2 regions of the Nesterenkonia flava genome follow, and region 2 is predicted to be linked to the other one. Evidence: predicted binding sites of a transcription regulator. Region 2 holds the regulator's gene; the other holds the start of a gene.
The links. Region 2 encodes HrcA, which represses chaperone genes, less so after heat shock. Its sites were predicted from a motif close to TTNGCACTCGNNNNNNNCGAGTGCNAA; they were not measured.
Positions count from the first base shown of each region.

Region 1 (7,754 bases), on a different contig from region 2:
GCCGGACGGCTCCGTAGCGGCAAGCGCCACGCTGACCGAGTACGGTGCCGCCCTAGCGGAAGTGGCACGCCCCGGGGAAATGGAGTTCCGCATGCTCGCAGTGGCACCGGAGCACCAGGGCAAAGGCATCGCGCGTATGCTGGTGCGCCACATCATCTCCATCGCCGAGGCCCGGGAGGACATCAGCGGAATCGCCATCTGCAGTCTCCGTTCCATGACCTCGGCCCACGCGCTCTACCGCTCCGAAGGGTTTGTGACGGATCCGGCGCGCGACTTCCATCTGCAGCTCCCAGGGAAGACCATGAGCTTCCCCTTCTTCCTGCGAAAGGTCTGATACCCATGAGCCCGAACTCCCACGACGCTCAAGCAGCGGAGCAGTACACAATTCTCGCCGTCTGCACCGGCAACATCTGCCGCTCACCCGCGATGGAGCGGCTGCTGGCGCATCTGCTGCGCGGGGAGGACGGTATCACCGTGATCTCCGCCGGCACCTACGCGCACGACGGCGAGGATATGCAGAAGCAGATGAAAGACCGCATCGCTGACTACGGGGCAGAGGTTGAGGACTTCGTCGCCGAGCAGGTGACACCGACCATGATCATCGAGTCCGACCTGGTGCTCGCGGCAACGCGTGTGCACGTCAACGACATGCTCGCCGAGGTTCCCGAGGCGGAGCCGAAGATCTTTACCCTCCGCGAGTTCGGTCGCATCCTGGAGGAGCTTGAACCCAAGAGCCTTCCGCAGGGGGACACGTCCGAGAAGCTGAAGGCGCTCACGGAGCTGGTCAGCGAGCGCCGCACGGACTCCGCCGAGGCAGGGGAGGAGGACGACGTCGTCGACCCCTATATGCTGCCTGACGACGTCTTTGACGAGTCATTCCGCCAGATCCGCGAACCGATTGAGGCACTGGGCCGGGTCCTGGGTCTGCGCAGCTAGGCCTTGAGGCGTGGTGGCGAGCGTGGCGGGGTGGCCCGGTCCGCGGAGCTACCTCACAGGCTCTCCAGCCCGAAGGTCCGCAGAACCAGGGGGAAGGCCAGGAACGCCACGGCGTCGAGCAGGAAATGTGCGATGACTAGCGGCATCACGCGCCCGTACCGGGTGTAGAGCCAGCCGAAGATCACGCCCATCGCAAGGTTCCCGATTCCGGGGCCGAACCCCTGGTACAGGTGGTAGGCCCCGCGCAACACCGCGGAGCCGAGGATGATGAGCCAGATGCTTACCCCCGGCCAGATGCGGCGGGCTCGGTCGAAGAGGTAGGCGATCATGATGACCTCTTCCAGCAACGAGTGCCGCACGGCGGCCAGCAGAAGCATGGGAGAGCTCCACCAGTACTGTGTGACCTCCGCTGGCACGATCTGTGCGGTGACTCCCAGGCTGCGACCGAGGAAGTAGATCACCAGCGTGCCCGCGCCGATGAGCACGAACAGGCCTGCGGCCAGTGCCCAGTCGCGCCCAGGACGGCGGAAGTCCAGCCCCCAGCGCCGAAAGGGATTGCCGCCGGTGTGCAGGATGAACAAGTAGAGCACCAGCGCCACCGGTACCAGAGCGAAGAGCGAGTCGAGCAGCTGGAAGAGGAAGTCGAAGCCCTCGCTGCGAGCGCGAGAGGTCTGGACCCGGGCTACCTGATCGGCGATAGGAGTCTCCACGGCGCGTTCCCACAGACGCAGTGCCGCGTAGACGGCTGATTGCCCGAGTGACAAGGCCAGCACTATGCCTAGTTCCCAGCCGTAGAACCGTCGCGAGCGGACTGTGGAGGCGGGGGAGAGGCCCCCAGGATCTGACGTCTGGCGACTCGACGAGAGTCGTGAGCTCGGCGGGGTGGCGTCGTCGGGAGTGTGTGTCACCCTCCCATTATTGGGTGTCCCTGCGATGCGCGTGGGGATCAGAACGACTGAGACCCTGCCCCCGCAGGAGCGGGAACAGGGCCTCAGGTCGTGAGGGAGGTCAGCGATCAGTGATCGTGGCCGTCCTCCTCGTCCTTCTTCTCGACCACGAGGGTCTCGGTGGTCAGGACCAGAGCGGCGATGGAGGCCGCGTTCTGCAGAGCAGAGCGGGTCACCTTCACCGGGTCGATCACACCAGCGGCGATCAGGTCGCCGTACTCGCCGGTCTTGGCGTTGAAGCCATGGTTGGGCTCCAGCTCAGCGACCTTGGAGGCGATCACGTAGCCGTCCTCGCCGGCGTTCTGAGCGATCCAGCGCAGCGGCTGAACCAGGGCGCGCTGGACGATGCCCACAGCAGCTGCGGCATCGCCGGAGAGTGCCTTGACCTCGGCGTCCTCCTCCAGCACGGAGAGGGCGTTAATGAGGGCGGTGCCGCCGCCGGCGACGATGCCCTCCTCCAGAGCTGCACGGGTGGAGGAGACAGCATCTTCGATGCGGTGCTTGCGCTCCTTCAGCTCCACCTCGGTGGCGGCGCCGACCTTGATGACGCCCACACCGCCGGCCAGCTTGGCCAGGCGCTCCTGCAGCTTCTCGCGGTCCCACTCGGAGTCGGTGGCCTCGACCTGGGACTTGATGAGCGCCACGCGAGCGTCCACGTCCTCCTTGGAGCCGGCGCCCTCGACGATGGTGGTCTCGTCCTTGGTCACGGTCACGCGACGGGCGGTGCCCAGCTCGTCCAGGCCGATCTGGTCCAGCTTCAGGCCCAGATCCTGGGTGACAACCTGTGCACCGGTCAGGGTGGCGATGTCCTCCAGCATGGCCTTGCGGCGATCGCCGAAGCCCGGGGCCTTCACGGCCACGGCCTGCAGCGTGCCGCGCAGCTTGTTCACCACGAGGGTGGAGAGAGCTTCGCCCTCGACGTCCTCGGCGATGATGAACAGCGGCTTCTTGGCCTGCAGGACCTTCTCCAGCACGGGCAGGAACTCTGCCATGTTAGAGATCTTGCCCTGGTGGATGAGGATCAGCGGATCCTCAAGCACGGCCTCCTGGCGCTCTGCGTCGGTGACGAAGTGCGGGGACAGGAAGCCCTTGTCGAACTGCATGCCCTCGGTGATCTCCAGCTCGGTGGAGGTGGTGGAACCCTCCTCGATGGTGATCACGCCGTCGGTGCCCACAGCGTCGAAGGCGCGGGCGATCAGCTCGCCGACCTCGTCGTTCTGGGCGGAGATGGCAGCGACGTTGGCGGTCTGCTGACCCTCCACGTCACGGGCGTTCTCGCGAAGACGGCGGGTGACTGCGGCGACGGCGGTCTCGATGCCGCGCTTGATCTCACCCGGAGCCGCACCGGCGGCCACGTTGCGCAGACCCTCCTTGACCAGGGCCTGGGCGAGCACGGTGGCGGTGGTGGTGCCGTCACCTGCGACGTCGTTGGTCTTGGTGGCGACCTCCTTGGCGAGCTGAGCGCCGAGGTTCTCGTAGGAGTCCTCGAGCTCGATCTCGCGGGCGATGGTCACACCGTCGTTGGTGATGGTGGGGGCGCCCCAGGACTTGTCGAGCACCACGTTGCGGCCCTTGGGGCCGAGGGTGACCTTAACTGTGTCGGCGAGCTTGTCGATGCCGGCCTCAAGAGCCTTGCGGGCGGCATCGTTGAACTCAAGCTGCTTTGCCATAGATGGTTGCTCCTTCTAAAGCCGAGTATTAAGTGGTTTACTTCTCGACCTTGGCGAGGACGTCGCGAGCGTTGAGCACCAGGTACTCCTCGCCGCCGACCTTGACCTCGGTGCCGCCGAACTTGGAGTAGATGACGACGTCGCCAGTGGCAACGTCAACCGGCAGGCGCTCACCGTTGTCGCTCACGCGACCCGGTCCGACGGCGACAACTTCGCCTTCCTGCGGCTTTTCCTTGGCGGTGTCCGGGATGACCAGGCCGGAAGCGGTGGTCTGCTCGGCCTCCAGGGGGCGGACAACAATACGATCCTCGAGGGGCTTGATGGAGACTGACACGTCAGCTCTCTCCTTTGCGTGATGGTGAATCTTCTCTTGGCAATGTTGCTCGCCTTGGGAGTGACCAACCGTCGTCGCGGGTGCCGGATGGTGCCCCTTCAGGCTTTAGCACACGGTGACGCCGAGTGCTAAAGAAAACTATATGACCGGTTTAGCACTCGATCAAGAAGAGTGCTAAACCGTGGGAAACACCCCAGGATTTGCCCTCCGGTGGAGCCCGAGCTTGAAGGCGATTCCGCTAGCGACGACGACGGCGAGTCCGAAGACCCAGCCCGAGGCCGCGAAGGCGTGGGTTCCTGAGAGCAGCACACCGATGGTGCAGCCCAGGCCGATCATCGCGCCCCAGCCCAGAAGGATGCCGCCCACCAGCGCTGTGGTGGAGTTCCAGGCGGTGGCGCGCTCGACGCGGATGCGCCGGCCGGGCAGCGCCGCGGCGAAGGAGGCCAGCACGATGCCGATGATGAGCCAGCCGTTAGTGGTGATGGTGTGGACCACCACCGCTACGCAGCCGGCCAGCCGTTCGTCGAGGCCCGGCATGAAGCCCGAGAGCATCCCAGCCTCGGTCATCCCGGTGCGGGTCAGGGAGGAGATCTGGCTCGTCACACCCAGGGGCTGGTCCTTGTAGTAGGCGAGTACTGCGAGCAGGCCGACGCCGGCGCCGGTGGCCAGGGCGGGCCAGCGTTTGAAGAAGATGACGCGGCGCAGCTCCTCGCCGTCGACCGCGCGGTCCCCGCGACCTGCCACCGGAGGGTTCCACCGCAGCAACCAGATGCCCAGCCCGATCAGGATGCCCAACTGCAGCACAATGGCCATGGTGTAACCGCCGCCTGCGGGAAGCCACGGCACCGGTGCCCCGGAGATGAATCCGGAGTACATGAAGTCCCAGGAGAGGAAGCCGGCGCCGAATCCCAGCACCACCCCGGCCAATGCGGGAATGGACCGCAGGTGTCCCTCGGGAAGCCGGTAGAGGTGTCCGGCAATGCAGCCTCCTGAGACCACCATGCCCAGCCCGAACGCCAGTCCGGCAACGACCAGCGCAATCGAGACCGGGGCGATGTGTGCGTCGGAGGGGATGGTGCCGCCGTCGGGGTTCGGGACACGGGTGGAGAAGATCACCGCATAGCCGATCATGCCCACCGCGATGGACACCAGGATCGAGTACATCCCGCGGGAGTTCCCCTTCTCGAAGAGGTCGCGGAAGATACAGAAGAAGCAGTAGCGCCCACGCTCGAAGAGAATGCCCAGTCCGGCACCGATGAGGAGCATGAAGGCGGCATTGGAGCCGCCCAGCCCCTCGCCCTGGGTCCAGCCCAGATATGCCGCGGTTCCCAGCAGGAGAGCGGCGACGCCGACGGCGATTGATGTGCGCACGGTGTCGGCACGGGTCCAGCCCAACTGGCGGTCGGCTTTGACTTCAACGGTCATAGATTCCTCTTCTTGAACGCACCGGAACCGGGCTCAGACGTTCCTGAGCCCGGTTCCGACTTTAGGTGTGATGGCCGCGGCCGCTGCACGCGGCCGAGAGCCGAGCGCGGCGTGTACGCGCCGGCGGGACTCGCACTGTCAGCTGCCGCCCCAGACGCCTCCGCGCTCGCCGGTGTTGTTCGCCACCGGAACGCCCACAGAGTTGCCCCACTCGGACCAGGAGCCGTCATAGACCTTGACGTCTTCGCCCAGAAGCTGGCTCAGTGCGTACCAGGTGTGGGAGGCGCGCTCACCGATGCGGCAGTAGGCGATCGTGCCTTTGGAGAAGTCCACACCGGCCTCCTCGTAGATGGCACGGATCTCGTCGGCCTCCTTGAAGGTGCCGTCCTCGTTGACGATCTCGCCCCAGGGCACGTTCACCGCGCCAGGGATGTGACCCCAGATGGAGGCGCCCTCGCCCTCGAAGATCTCGGCGTTGACGCCGACTTCGCCGTCGTACTCGTCTTGGAAGCGGATGTCGACCAGGTTGCGCTCGCCGACATTCTCGCCGTCGGCCTCGGCGTTCTGCTCGGCGATGGGCAGGACCTCGGTCTGCAGAGCGCGGATGTCCAGGTTCTGCGGCTTGGCCTCCCAGCTGCCTTCTGGAGCGCTCGGGACGTCTTCGACCAGCTCGCGGCCGTCGACCTCTTCCCACTTCTTGAGTCCGCCGTCGAGCAGGCGCACGTCCTCGGCGCCGTAGAGCTTGAAGACCCATGCGGCGTAGGCGGCGAACCAGTTGTTGTTGTCGCCGTAGATGACGATGGTGGTGTCATCGTTGATGCCCAGGCCCTGCGCCAGCGCGGTGAACTCCTCCTGGGAGATGAACTCGCGCGTATTGGGCTGGGTGAACTCCGTGGACCAGTTCACGTACTGGGCCTGGGGGATGTGCGCTTCGGAGTAGGGGGTCAGCTCAGAGCTGGCCAGTTCCTCGGAGACGTCCAGCAGCACGATGCCCTGCTCGTGCAGGTCGCCCTCGTCCAGCCGCTCGGCCAGCCACTCGGTGGTGACCAGCACGTTCTCCCGGCTCTCTTCCCCACCCTGGTGCACGTCGTCGAGTCCGCGATTCTCGCCGGCGACCTGTACGTCGGCCACCGTGGTGACGGTTTCACCAGCGGTGGCTCCCTCGCCGGCGCTGACGGAGGTCTCGGAGGCTCCATCGCCTCCGCCAACGGAATTGGCGACGACGCCGCCGCCGACGGCGGCCAGTGCGGCCACGGCCACGAAGGCCACGGCGAGCTTGCCCGAGCCGGACTTCTTCTGTGAGGTGCTCTCCGCCGAGGCGGTGCCCTCAGTGGTGTTGTTCTCGCTCATGGAGCGCCCTGCCTTTCGAGTGATTCGGGTGCTGGGCACCACTATGCCGAGAAATCTTCATGAACGCGAAGATAAGTTCATATTCGTTCATATTGGGTGATGCGGTTTACGGGCTGAAACCGGAATGGCCCTGCCCGTAGACTTGTTGGTGCTGTCTACCGCAACAGCTGCGATCCACTCAGAGAGGCACTGACCGTGAGCCACACCCATGCCGAAGGCCATGACCCTTTCGCCTTCGTCGGCCTGACCTATGACGACGTCCTGCTTCTGCCTGGGGAGACGGACGTCATCCCCTCCGAGGCAGACACCACCACGCGTCTGACCAAGAACATCACGCTGGCCTCTCCCGTGGTCTCGGCGGCGATGGACACGGTCACCGAGGCTCCCATGGCCGTGGCGCTGGCGCGGCTGGGCGGCATCGGCATCATCCACCGCAACCTCTCCATCGAGGAGCAGGCCAAGCAGGTGGACCAGGTCAAGCGCAGCGAATCCGGAATGATCACCGACCCGGTGACCATCTCCCCGGAGGCCAGCATCGAAGAGCTGGACCGTCTCTGCGCCCACTACCGCATCTCCGGGCTGCCGGTTGTCGACGAGTCCAACACGCTGCTGGGCATCATCACCAACCGCGACATTCGCTTCATCCCGGGCGAGGAGTACGCGACGACCAAGGTCGCGGACAAGATGACCCGCCAGCCGCTGATCACCGCGAAGGAGGGTATCTCCAACGATGAGGTGCTGCGCCTGTTCAGCGAGCACCGCGTGGAGAAGCTGCCCCTGGTCGACGACGCCGGCAAGCTCACCGGTCTCATCACCATCAAGGACTTCGACAAGGCCGACAAATACCCCCATGCCACCAAGGATGCCGACGGGCGCCTGCGCGTGGGTGCTGCGGTGGGATTCTTCGGGGAAGGCTTCGACCGGGCCATGGCGCTGGTGGAGGCCGGGGTCGATGTGCTCGTCGTGGACACCGCCAACGGCCATACGCGCGGCGTGCTGGAGATGATCGCCAAGCTCAAGGCCGAGCCCCGTGCTGCCGGCGTCGACGTCATCGGAGGCCAGGCGGCCACGCGTGCCGGCGCCCAGGCGCTG
Region 1 covers NZ_JAVKGT010000014.1:58,231-65,984, forward strand. Annotated here, with positions in the region: gene RH857_RS06935 (GNAT family N-acetyltransferase) at 1-334, shown strand, start outside; gene RH857_RS06940 (arsenate reductase/protein-tyrosine-phosphatase family protein) at 340-936, shown strand; gene RH857_RS06945 (CPBP family intramembrane glutamic endopeptidase) at 990-1,844, opposite strand; gene groL (chaperonin GroEL) at 1,952-3,553, opposite strand; gene groES (co-chaperone GroES) at 3,591-3,887, opposite strand; gene RH857_RS06960 (YeeE/YedE family protein) at 4,062-5,312, opposite strand; gene RH857_RS06965 (sulfurtransferase) at 5,451-6,662, opposite strand; gene guaB (IMP dehydrogenase) at 6,858-7,754, shown strand, end outside.
Region 1: groES (co-chaperone GroES) is a predicted target of HrcA. The motif match lies at 3,993-4,019, and genes of this name have one in related genera.

Region 2 (7,754 bases):
GATCAACCTGCGTAATGTCTCCGGTGACCACGATCTTGGAGTTGAAGCCCAGTCGGGTGAGGAACATCTTCATCTGCTCGGCGGTGGTGTTCTGCGCCTCGTCAAGAATGATGAAGGAGTCGTTGAGGGTGCGGCCGCGCATATACGCCAGCGGCGCCACTTCGATGGTGCCGGATTCCATGAGCCGCGGGATCGACTCCGGCTCGATCATGTCGTGCAGCGCATCGTAGAGAGGGCGCAGGTAGGGATCGATCTTGTCGTTGAGCGAACCGGGAAGGAACCCCAGCTTTTCACCGGCCTCCACGGCCGGGCGAGTGAGGATGATCCGGTTGATCTCCTTGGCCTGCAGCGCCTGCACCGCCTTGGCCATCGCCAGGTACGTCTTGCCGGTGCCGGCGGGACCGATCCCGAAGACCACGGTGGACTCGTCGATGGTGTCCACGTACCTCTGCTGGTTGGAGGTCTTAGGGCGGATGGTCCGGCCCCGGTGGGAGAGGATGTTGGTGGAGACCATGCGCGCGCTGGTCTTGGCATCGGCCGCGCGGACCATGGTGGCGATCTGTTCGACGATCTCCTCGGTGGCCGTGGTACCCGAGGCGCCCAGCGTCTTCAGCTGCGTGAGGACTTCCACGATCTGGGAGACCTCCGAAGCGGGGCCGGCGACGGTGATGAGCTTCTCCCTCAGCCCGACGCTGGTGTCCGGGTAGAGGCCGGCCAGAATGCGCAGCGCCAGGTCCTGCACGCCGAGCGTGCGGAACATGGTCTCCGAATCGGCGAAATGGACGGTCTGCTCGGCGGTCGCCGTGGGAACCTCGGTAATGAGAACCTCGCTAGTGGTCGGTGGTGGTGGTGCTTAGTTTACGCCCGAATCCCAACGTCCCAACAGCAGCTGCGCGGTGGCCAGGGCCGCGGGACCCGCGGTGGAGGAGCGCAGTACGTTCGGTCCCAGCCGGGCGGAGGAAGCACCCGCTTCCCTTAGCAGGCCAAGCTCACGTTCGCTGATGCCGCCTTCGGGCCCGACCACCAGGTGCAGCTCATGGATCCCTTCCTGCGCGGCGGCCTGCTCCACGGCTTTGCGGAAGCTGGTTGTCTCGACCTCATGCAGCGTGATGACTACGACCCGGGAATCTTCCCGCACGGCAGCCGCGTACTGCGCGGTGGTGTGCAGGGACCTGACGTCCGGAATCGACGTCCGGCGGGTCTGTTTGGCGGCGGTGACGGCGATGTTGACCCATTCGGCGTGCTTCTTCGCCTCCCGCCCCTGCTTCCAACGTGCCACGGAGCGCTCTGCCTGCCAGGGAATCACGGCGTGGACCCCGAGCTCCGTGGCGGACTCCACCGCCTGCAGGTCGCGCCGGTCCTTGGCCAGAGCCTGTACGAGCACCAGCCGGGGCAGGGGCTCTGACTCATCATGAACTTCGCGGACCTCCACGGTGAGGGCCCCGGACCCGGTTTCCACCACGACGCCGGCAACTCGTCGGGTCCGGGTGTCCGAGAGCAGGACCTGCTCCCCCACCCCCAGACGCATGACGGTCGCCGCATGGTGGCCCTCAGCTCCATCGAGCACCACGGTCTGTCCCACTGCAGCCTCCTGCAGGGCATCGGGGGTGAGATGGAACAGGGGCGCGGTCACAGGGAGTCCCAGGCCTCACGCAGCTTCGCGAATACCCCGCGATGCTCGGTGGTGGATTCGCCGAGCTCCTCGCCGCGCTCCTCGGCCAGCATCCGCAGCAGCTCACGCTGCTTGTCGGTGAGCTTCGTGGGCGTCTCCACCTTCAGGTGAATCTTCAGATCGCCCCGGCCCGAGCCGCGCAGGTGCGATACGCCCTTGCCGCGCAGAGTCAGGACCTGGCCGGACTGCGTGCCCGGCTTGACCTCGACCTCCTCCTCGCCGTCGAAGGTCTCCAGCGTCACGGTGGTGCCCAGGGCCGCGGCAGTCATCGGCACGGTCACGGTCGCATGCAGGTCATTGCCTCGCCGCGTGAAGACCTCGTGGGGTCGGATGTCGACCTCAACAAAGAGATCGCCCGCAGGCCCTCCGGCCAACCCGGCCTCGCCCTCGCCAGCCAGATGGATGCGGTTACCCTTATCCACCCCGGCAGGGATCTTGATCTTCAGGCTCTTGCGCTCACGCACCCGGCCCTGCCCGTCGCACTCCTGGCACGGGTCCTCAATGATGTTGCCGAAGCCAGCGCATCGGGCGCACGTCTGAGTCTGAATGACGGTGCCGAGGATGGAGCGCATGGGCCGCTGGATCTGTCCCTGCCCGTGACAGTCGGGGCAGGTGGTCGGCGTCGTGCCCGGGCGCATGCAGGAGCCGTTGCACTCACTGCAGGTCACAGCAGTCTCGACCTCGATCTCCTTGGTGGTCCCGAAGACCGCATCGCGCAGGTCGATGCGCACACGGATCAAAGAGTCCTGGCCCCGCCGGGTGCGCGAGGCAGGACCGCCGGATCCTCCTCCCCCGAAGAAGGTCTCGAAGATGTCGCTGAACCCGCCGAATCCGCCACCTCCTGCACCGCCGAATCCGCCGGCCGGCCGTCCGTTGGGGTCGCCCGTGGTGTCGTAGTTCCGGCGCTTCTCCGGATCGGAGAGGACCTCGTAGGCGGTGCCCAGGAGTTTGAACTGCTCTTCGGCGTCCTCTCCAGGGTTCACATCGGGATGGAGCTTGCGGGCCTTCTTGCGGTAGGCCTTCTTGATCTCCTCGGCCGATGCGTCGCGGCTGACGCCGAGCGCCTCGTAGTAGTCAGAGCTCATGCGTGTTGGTTCTCACCCTTCAGAGAGTATGCGGGACAGGTATCGGGCCATGGCACGGACCGCGGACATGGTGGAGCCGTAGTCCATGCGCGTGGGGCCGACGACGCCGAGCTTGGCGCCCTCACCCCCGGGGCCGGTCGTGACGTACTCCGCGGCAACCACAGAGGTCTCGGCCAGGGAGTCGTGGGAGGTCTCCCGACCAATGGCCACGGAGAGCCCCCGCTGATCCTGCTGCATCTCGTGCAGCAGCCGCAGCAGCACGACCTGCTCCTCGAGCGCTTCCAGGATGGGTCCGATGGCCGGTCCCAGGTCACCGCCCGACTTGGCGAGGTTAGCAGTCCCGGCCATGATGATGCGATCCACTCGCCCCGCCTCAAGAATGGCCTCTACGGCGTTGGCGATGACCGCCATGGGCGGCTGCAGCGCCGGCTCCACGGAGCCGATCAGTTCATCCAGGGGCAGCGGGGTGGCTGATGCAGACCGGTGGTAGAGCTGCTCGGAGAGCCGCTGGCCGATGCGGTGCAGGGAATCCTCGTCGATGTCATCCGACAGCGTGACCATGCGCTGCTCCACCCTGCCGGAGGAGAGGATCACGATGGTCAGGGCCTTGTGCGGGCTCATCTGCACCACGTCCACGTGACGGATCTTGGCCGTGGACTGCTGAGGGTGCTGGATCACCGCGACCTGGTTGGTGAGCATAGCCAGCAGGCGCACGGTCTGCTCCAGCATGGACTCATAGTCGTCGGCGGCCTCGACCAGGGCATCCATGGCTTTGCGCTCAGCCTTTGAGAGCGGTCGAACCTCGGTGATCCGGTCCACGAACAGGCGATACCCCTGATCCGTGGGGATGCGCCCCGCGGAGGTGTGGGGCGCCATGATCAGTCCCTCCTCTTCCAGATGGGCCATATCATTGCGGATCGTGGCCGGCGAGACCTCCAAGTGATGGCGCTCCACAAGGGCCTTGGAGCCCACGGGCTCGCGGGTGTGGACATAGTCCTCCACAATGGCGCGCAGCACATGGAGCCTGCGGGTATCCGACACGTCACACCTCCGAGCTGAGTCATTAGCACTCGCGTTCTTTGACTGCTAATTCTACAAGCTTGTGCGTTGCTGCCCAGCATCCGCCACCCGCGGTTGCTAGGCTCCGAGCCTGTGACACCGAACTTCACCGACTACTCCTCCTGGGGCGCCCAGGACCTGAGTGAGAGACGACGACGCCAGTTCCGCCAGGTGCCCTCCGTGGCAGCTGAGCACGGCACGGTGGTGGAGGAGGCTGACTCCGGCTGGGTCGGAGCAGTGATCGGAGTCGAGAAGGCCGGCGGCGTACAGGTGGTTCGCCTGGAGGACCGGCGCGGCAAGGTCCGGGCGTTTCCGCTCGGCCACGGATTTCTCATTGACGGCGAGCCCGTGGAGCTGGCGCCCCCTGCACCACAGCCCACGACGGCGGCCGGCCCGACGCGCACCGCCTCAGGCTCCTTCGCGGTGGCCACTGCACGTGCCCGCACCGCGCGCGCCTCCCGCATCTGGGTTGAGGGGACCCACGACGCGGAGCTGGTGGAGAAAGTGTGGGGCTATGACCTGCGCGTGGAGGGTATCGTCGTCGAACCTCTCCACGGAGCTGATGACCTCGTGGCGGCGATCGAAGCGTTCCAGCCCGGCCCCCAGCGGCGCATCGGGGTGCTGCTGGACCACCTGGTCAGCGGCTCCAAGGAAACGCGCATCGCGGAGGCCGCGATGTCCCTGCCGGGAGCCCGCGGCAACGTCCTGGTGCTGGGGCATCCCTATGTAGATGTCTGGCAGGCCGTCAAACCCCAGCTGCTGGGACTGAAGCAGTGGCCCACCATTCCCCGCGGCACCGACATCAAGGTAGGGACACTGCGAGCCCTCGGGTGGCCGGCGCGGAACCAGCGTGACATCGCCCATGGGTGGAAGCAGATTCTTGGTCGGGTCCGAAGCTACGCCGACCTCGAGCCCAGCCTCTTGGGCCGGGTCGAGGAACTGATCGATTTCGTCACTGTCGAGTCCTGACGGGCCCTCATGCGCCGGCAGAAGGCTGCCAACACACCCTCTCTCACCAGTCTTCTTTCAGCCACCGCCCGTAGAATTAGTGACACTTCTGCACTGTCCCGCACGTCGTGAAGAAAGGCCCGATTGACTGTGTCCTCCCCGCTGAAAGGCTCAGGCCCCACCAAGGGCTCGGGTCCCAAAGCTCCTGCGCTGACCCCGGCCGAAGACCGCCGATGGGCCACACTGGCGCACTTCGGCGGTGTCGCCGGCTGCCTGCCGGCGCTGGTCATCTGGCTCGTCTTCCGCGACCGCGGTCCCTTCACCGAGCAGGAGTCCAAGGAGGCGCTGAACTTCGCGCTCCCGCTGACTGTGGTGATGGTGGTCTTCTACGGTATGGCCTTCATCCCCGGCATCGACTGGATCGGCAGCATCGCTGCTGTGCTGACCTGGGCCTATATGGCCCTTTCTGGACTCATCGGCGGTATCGAGTGCAATAAGGGCCGCCCCTACCGCTACGTGCTGAACCTGCGCCTGATCCGCTGATTACCTGCGGCGCCACAAAGCCCTGACCGCCTGTCACGGCGCCAGACGGCGAGTCACCGCGTCGGCCAGTAGGCGCCCCTTCAGGGTGAGTACGGCACGCCCTTCGGGGGCCGACGACGACGCATGGGCGGCCTGCTCCTCGATGAGTCCGTCCGAGACGAGCTGGTTCAGGACCTTCGCGGTGATCGGCTCCCCTCCACGACGGGCCCGCTGGGGAAGCCCGTTGTATTCGGCGACATCAAGTCCCTCACGGATGCGCAGGCGCAGCATCAGATGCTCCAGCACCACCGCCTCGTCATCCAGAAGCTCACGCCCATGGCCGGGCGAGGTTCCAGTCGCGAGTCGCTGGGCATAGGCCGCCGGGTGCTTGACGTTCCACCACCGCAGCCCCGCCAGGTGGGAGTGAGCACCCGGACCCGCTCCCCACCAGTCGGAGTCCAGCCAGTAGTTCAGGTTGTGCCGGGAACGCGTGGTCTCGGCGGTGGCGAAGTTCGAGACCTCGTACCAGTCATAGCCGGCGGCACTGAGCATCTCATCAGCCAGCAGATACTTGTCCGCCTGGTCATCAGGATCGATGTCAGGGAGTTCACCGCGTCGGATCTTGGCCGCCATCGCGGTTCCTTCCTCGACGATGAGCGAGTAGGCGGAGACATGGTCTGGGGCGCAGGACAACGCCGCTTCAAGGCTGACGCGCCAGTCCTCCAGGCTCTCCCCCGGTGTGCCATAGATCAGGTCAAGGGAGGTCTCCAGCCCCGCCGCGCGGGCCGCCGCGTGGGCTTTCGGCACATTAGAAGGATTGTGGGTGCGATCCAGCACCTGCAGAACCTTCGGCACTGCTGACTGCATCCCCAGACTCAGACGCGTGAAGCCTGCATCAGCGAGGATCTGCGCCGTCTCCGGGCTGACCGTATCCGGGTTCGCCTCGGTGGTGATCTCCGCACCGGGAACAAAGCCGAAGAGCTCCCGGGCTCGTGTCAGGATGCGGGCCAAGTCTTCGGCGGGCAGCAGGGTGGGCGTGCCGCCGCCGAAGAACACCGTGGAGAGCCTGCGCTGCGGGGCACCAGCGGCCTCGAGCACGCGTGCGGCTAACTCCAGCTCCGCAATCAGCGTATCTGGGTAGCTCGCCCGCGATGCCCCAGGACCCAGGTCCTCTGCGGTGTAGGTGTTGAAGTCGCAGTAGCCGCAGCGCACGCTGCAGAACGGAATGTGGACGTAGAGCCCGAAGGGCTTGTCAGCTCGCGCGTCCAGGGCCTCGCGAACGGCCGAGGGGAAGGAGCCGTCAGCCGGTACCGGGTCTCCCAGCGGCAGGGTCCCCGGCACCGGCTACTTCTTCTCCTTGGCGTTGCCTTCGTCAGAGCTGAGCGCGGCGATGAATGCTTCCTGGGGAACCTCCACCGTGCCGACCATCTTCATGCGCTTCTTGCCCTCCTTCTGCTTTTCCAGCAGCTTGCGCTTGCGGCTGATGTCGCCGCCGTAGCACTTGGAGAGCACGTCCTTGCGGATCGCGCGGATGTTCTCGCGCGCAATGATGCGCGAACCGATGGCGGCCTGAATGGGCACCTCGAACTGCTGGCGCGGAATGAGTTCCTTGAGCTTGGAGGCCATCTTCACACCGTAGGCGTAGGCGTGGTCCCGGTGCGTGATGGCACTGAAAGCGTCCACTTTGTCGCCCTGCAGCAGGATGTCGACCTTGACCAGGTCAGCCGCCTGATCTCCGGTGCCCTGCCAGTTCAGCGAGGCATACCCCTTGGTGCGCGACTTCAGCTGGTCGAAGAAGTCAAAGACAATCTCGGCCAGAGGCATCTTGTAGCGGATCTCCACGCGTTCCTCGGAGAGATAGTCCATCCCCTCCATCTGGCCACGGCGGGACTGACAGAGTTCCATGACCGCACCGATGTAGTCACTGGGCACAATGATGGTCGCGTCCACCACGGGCTCGCGGATCTCGTGAATCTTGCCCTCGGGGAACTCGGAGGGGTTGGTGACCTTGTGGACGGTGCCGTCCTCTGCCGTGACCTCGTAGACCACGTTGGGGGCGGTGGAGATCAGGTCCAGGTTGTATTCGGACTCCAGTCGTTCGCGCGTGATCTCCAGGTGCAGCAGCCCCAGGAAGCCCACGCGGAATCCGAAGCCCAGCGCTGTCGACGTCTCCGGCTCGAAGTTCAGCGCTGCGTCGTTGAGCTGAAGCTTCTCCAGGGCCTCGCGCAGCACAGGGAAGTCTGAGCCGTCGATAGGGAACAGCCCGGAGAAGACCATGGGCTTGGGCTCCTCGTAGCCGCCGATGATCGCTTCTGCGGGACGGGCCTGGCTGGTGACGGTATCGCCGACCTTGGACTGCCGCACGTCCTTCACACCGGTGATGAGGTAGCCCACCTCCCCCACACCGAGGCCCTTGGTGGCTTCGGGCTCGGGTGAGGAGACACCGATCTCCAGGAGCTCATGCGTAG
Region 2 covers NZ_JAVKGT010000001.1:148,272-156,025, forward strand. Annotated here, with positions in the region: gene RH857_RS00695 (PhoH family protein) at 1-820, opposite strand, end outside; gene RH857_RS00700 (16S rRNA (uracil(1498)-N(3))-methyltransferase) at 854-1,633, opposite strand; gene dnaJ (molecular chaperone DnaJ) at 1,630-2,757, opposite strand; gene hrcA (heat-inducible transcriptional repressor HrcA) at 2,770-3,798, opposite strand; gene RH857_RS00715 (DUF3097 family protein) at 3,910-4,785, shown strand; gene RH857_RS00720 (DUF4870 domain-containing protein) at 4,915-5,307, shown strand; gene hemW (radical SAM family heme chaperone HemW) at 5,341-6,627, opposite strand; gene lepA (translation elongation factor 4) at 6,631-7,754, opposite strand, start outside.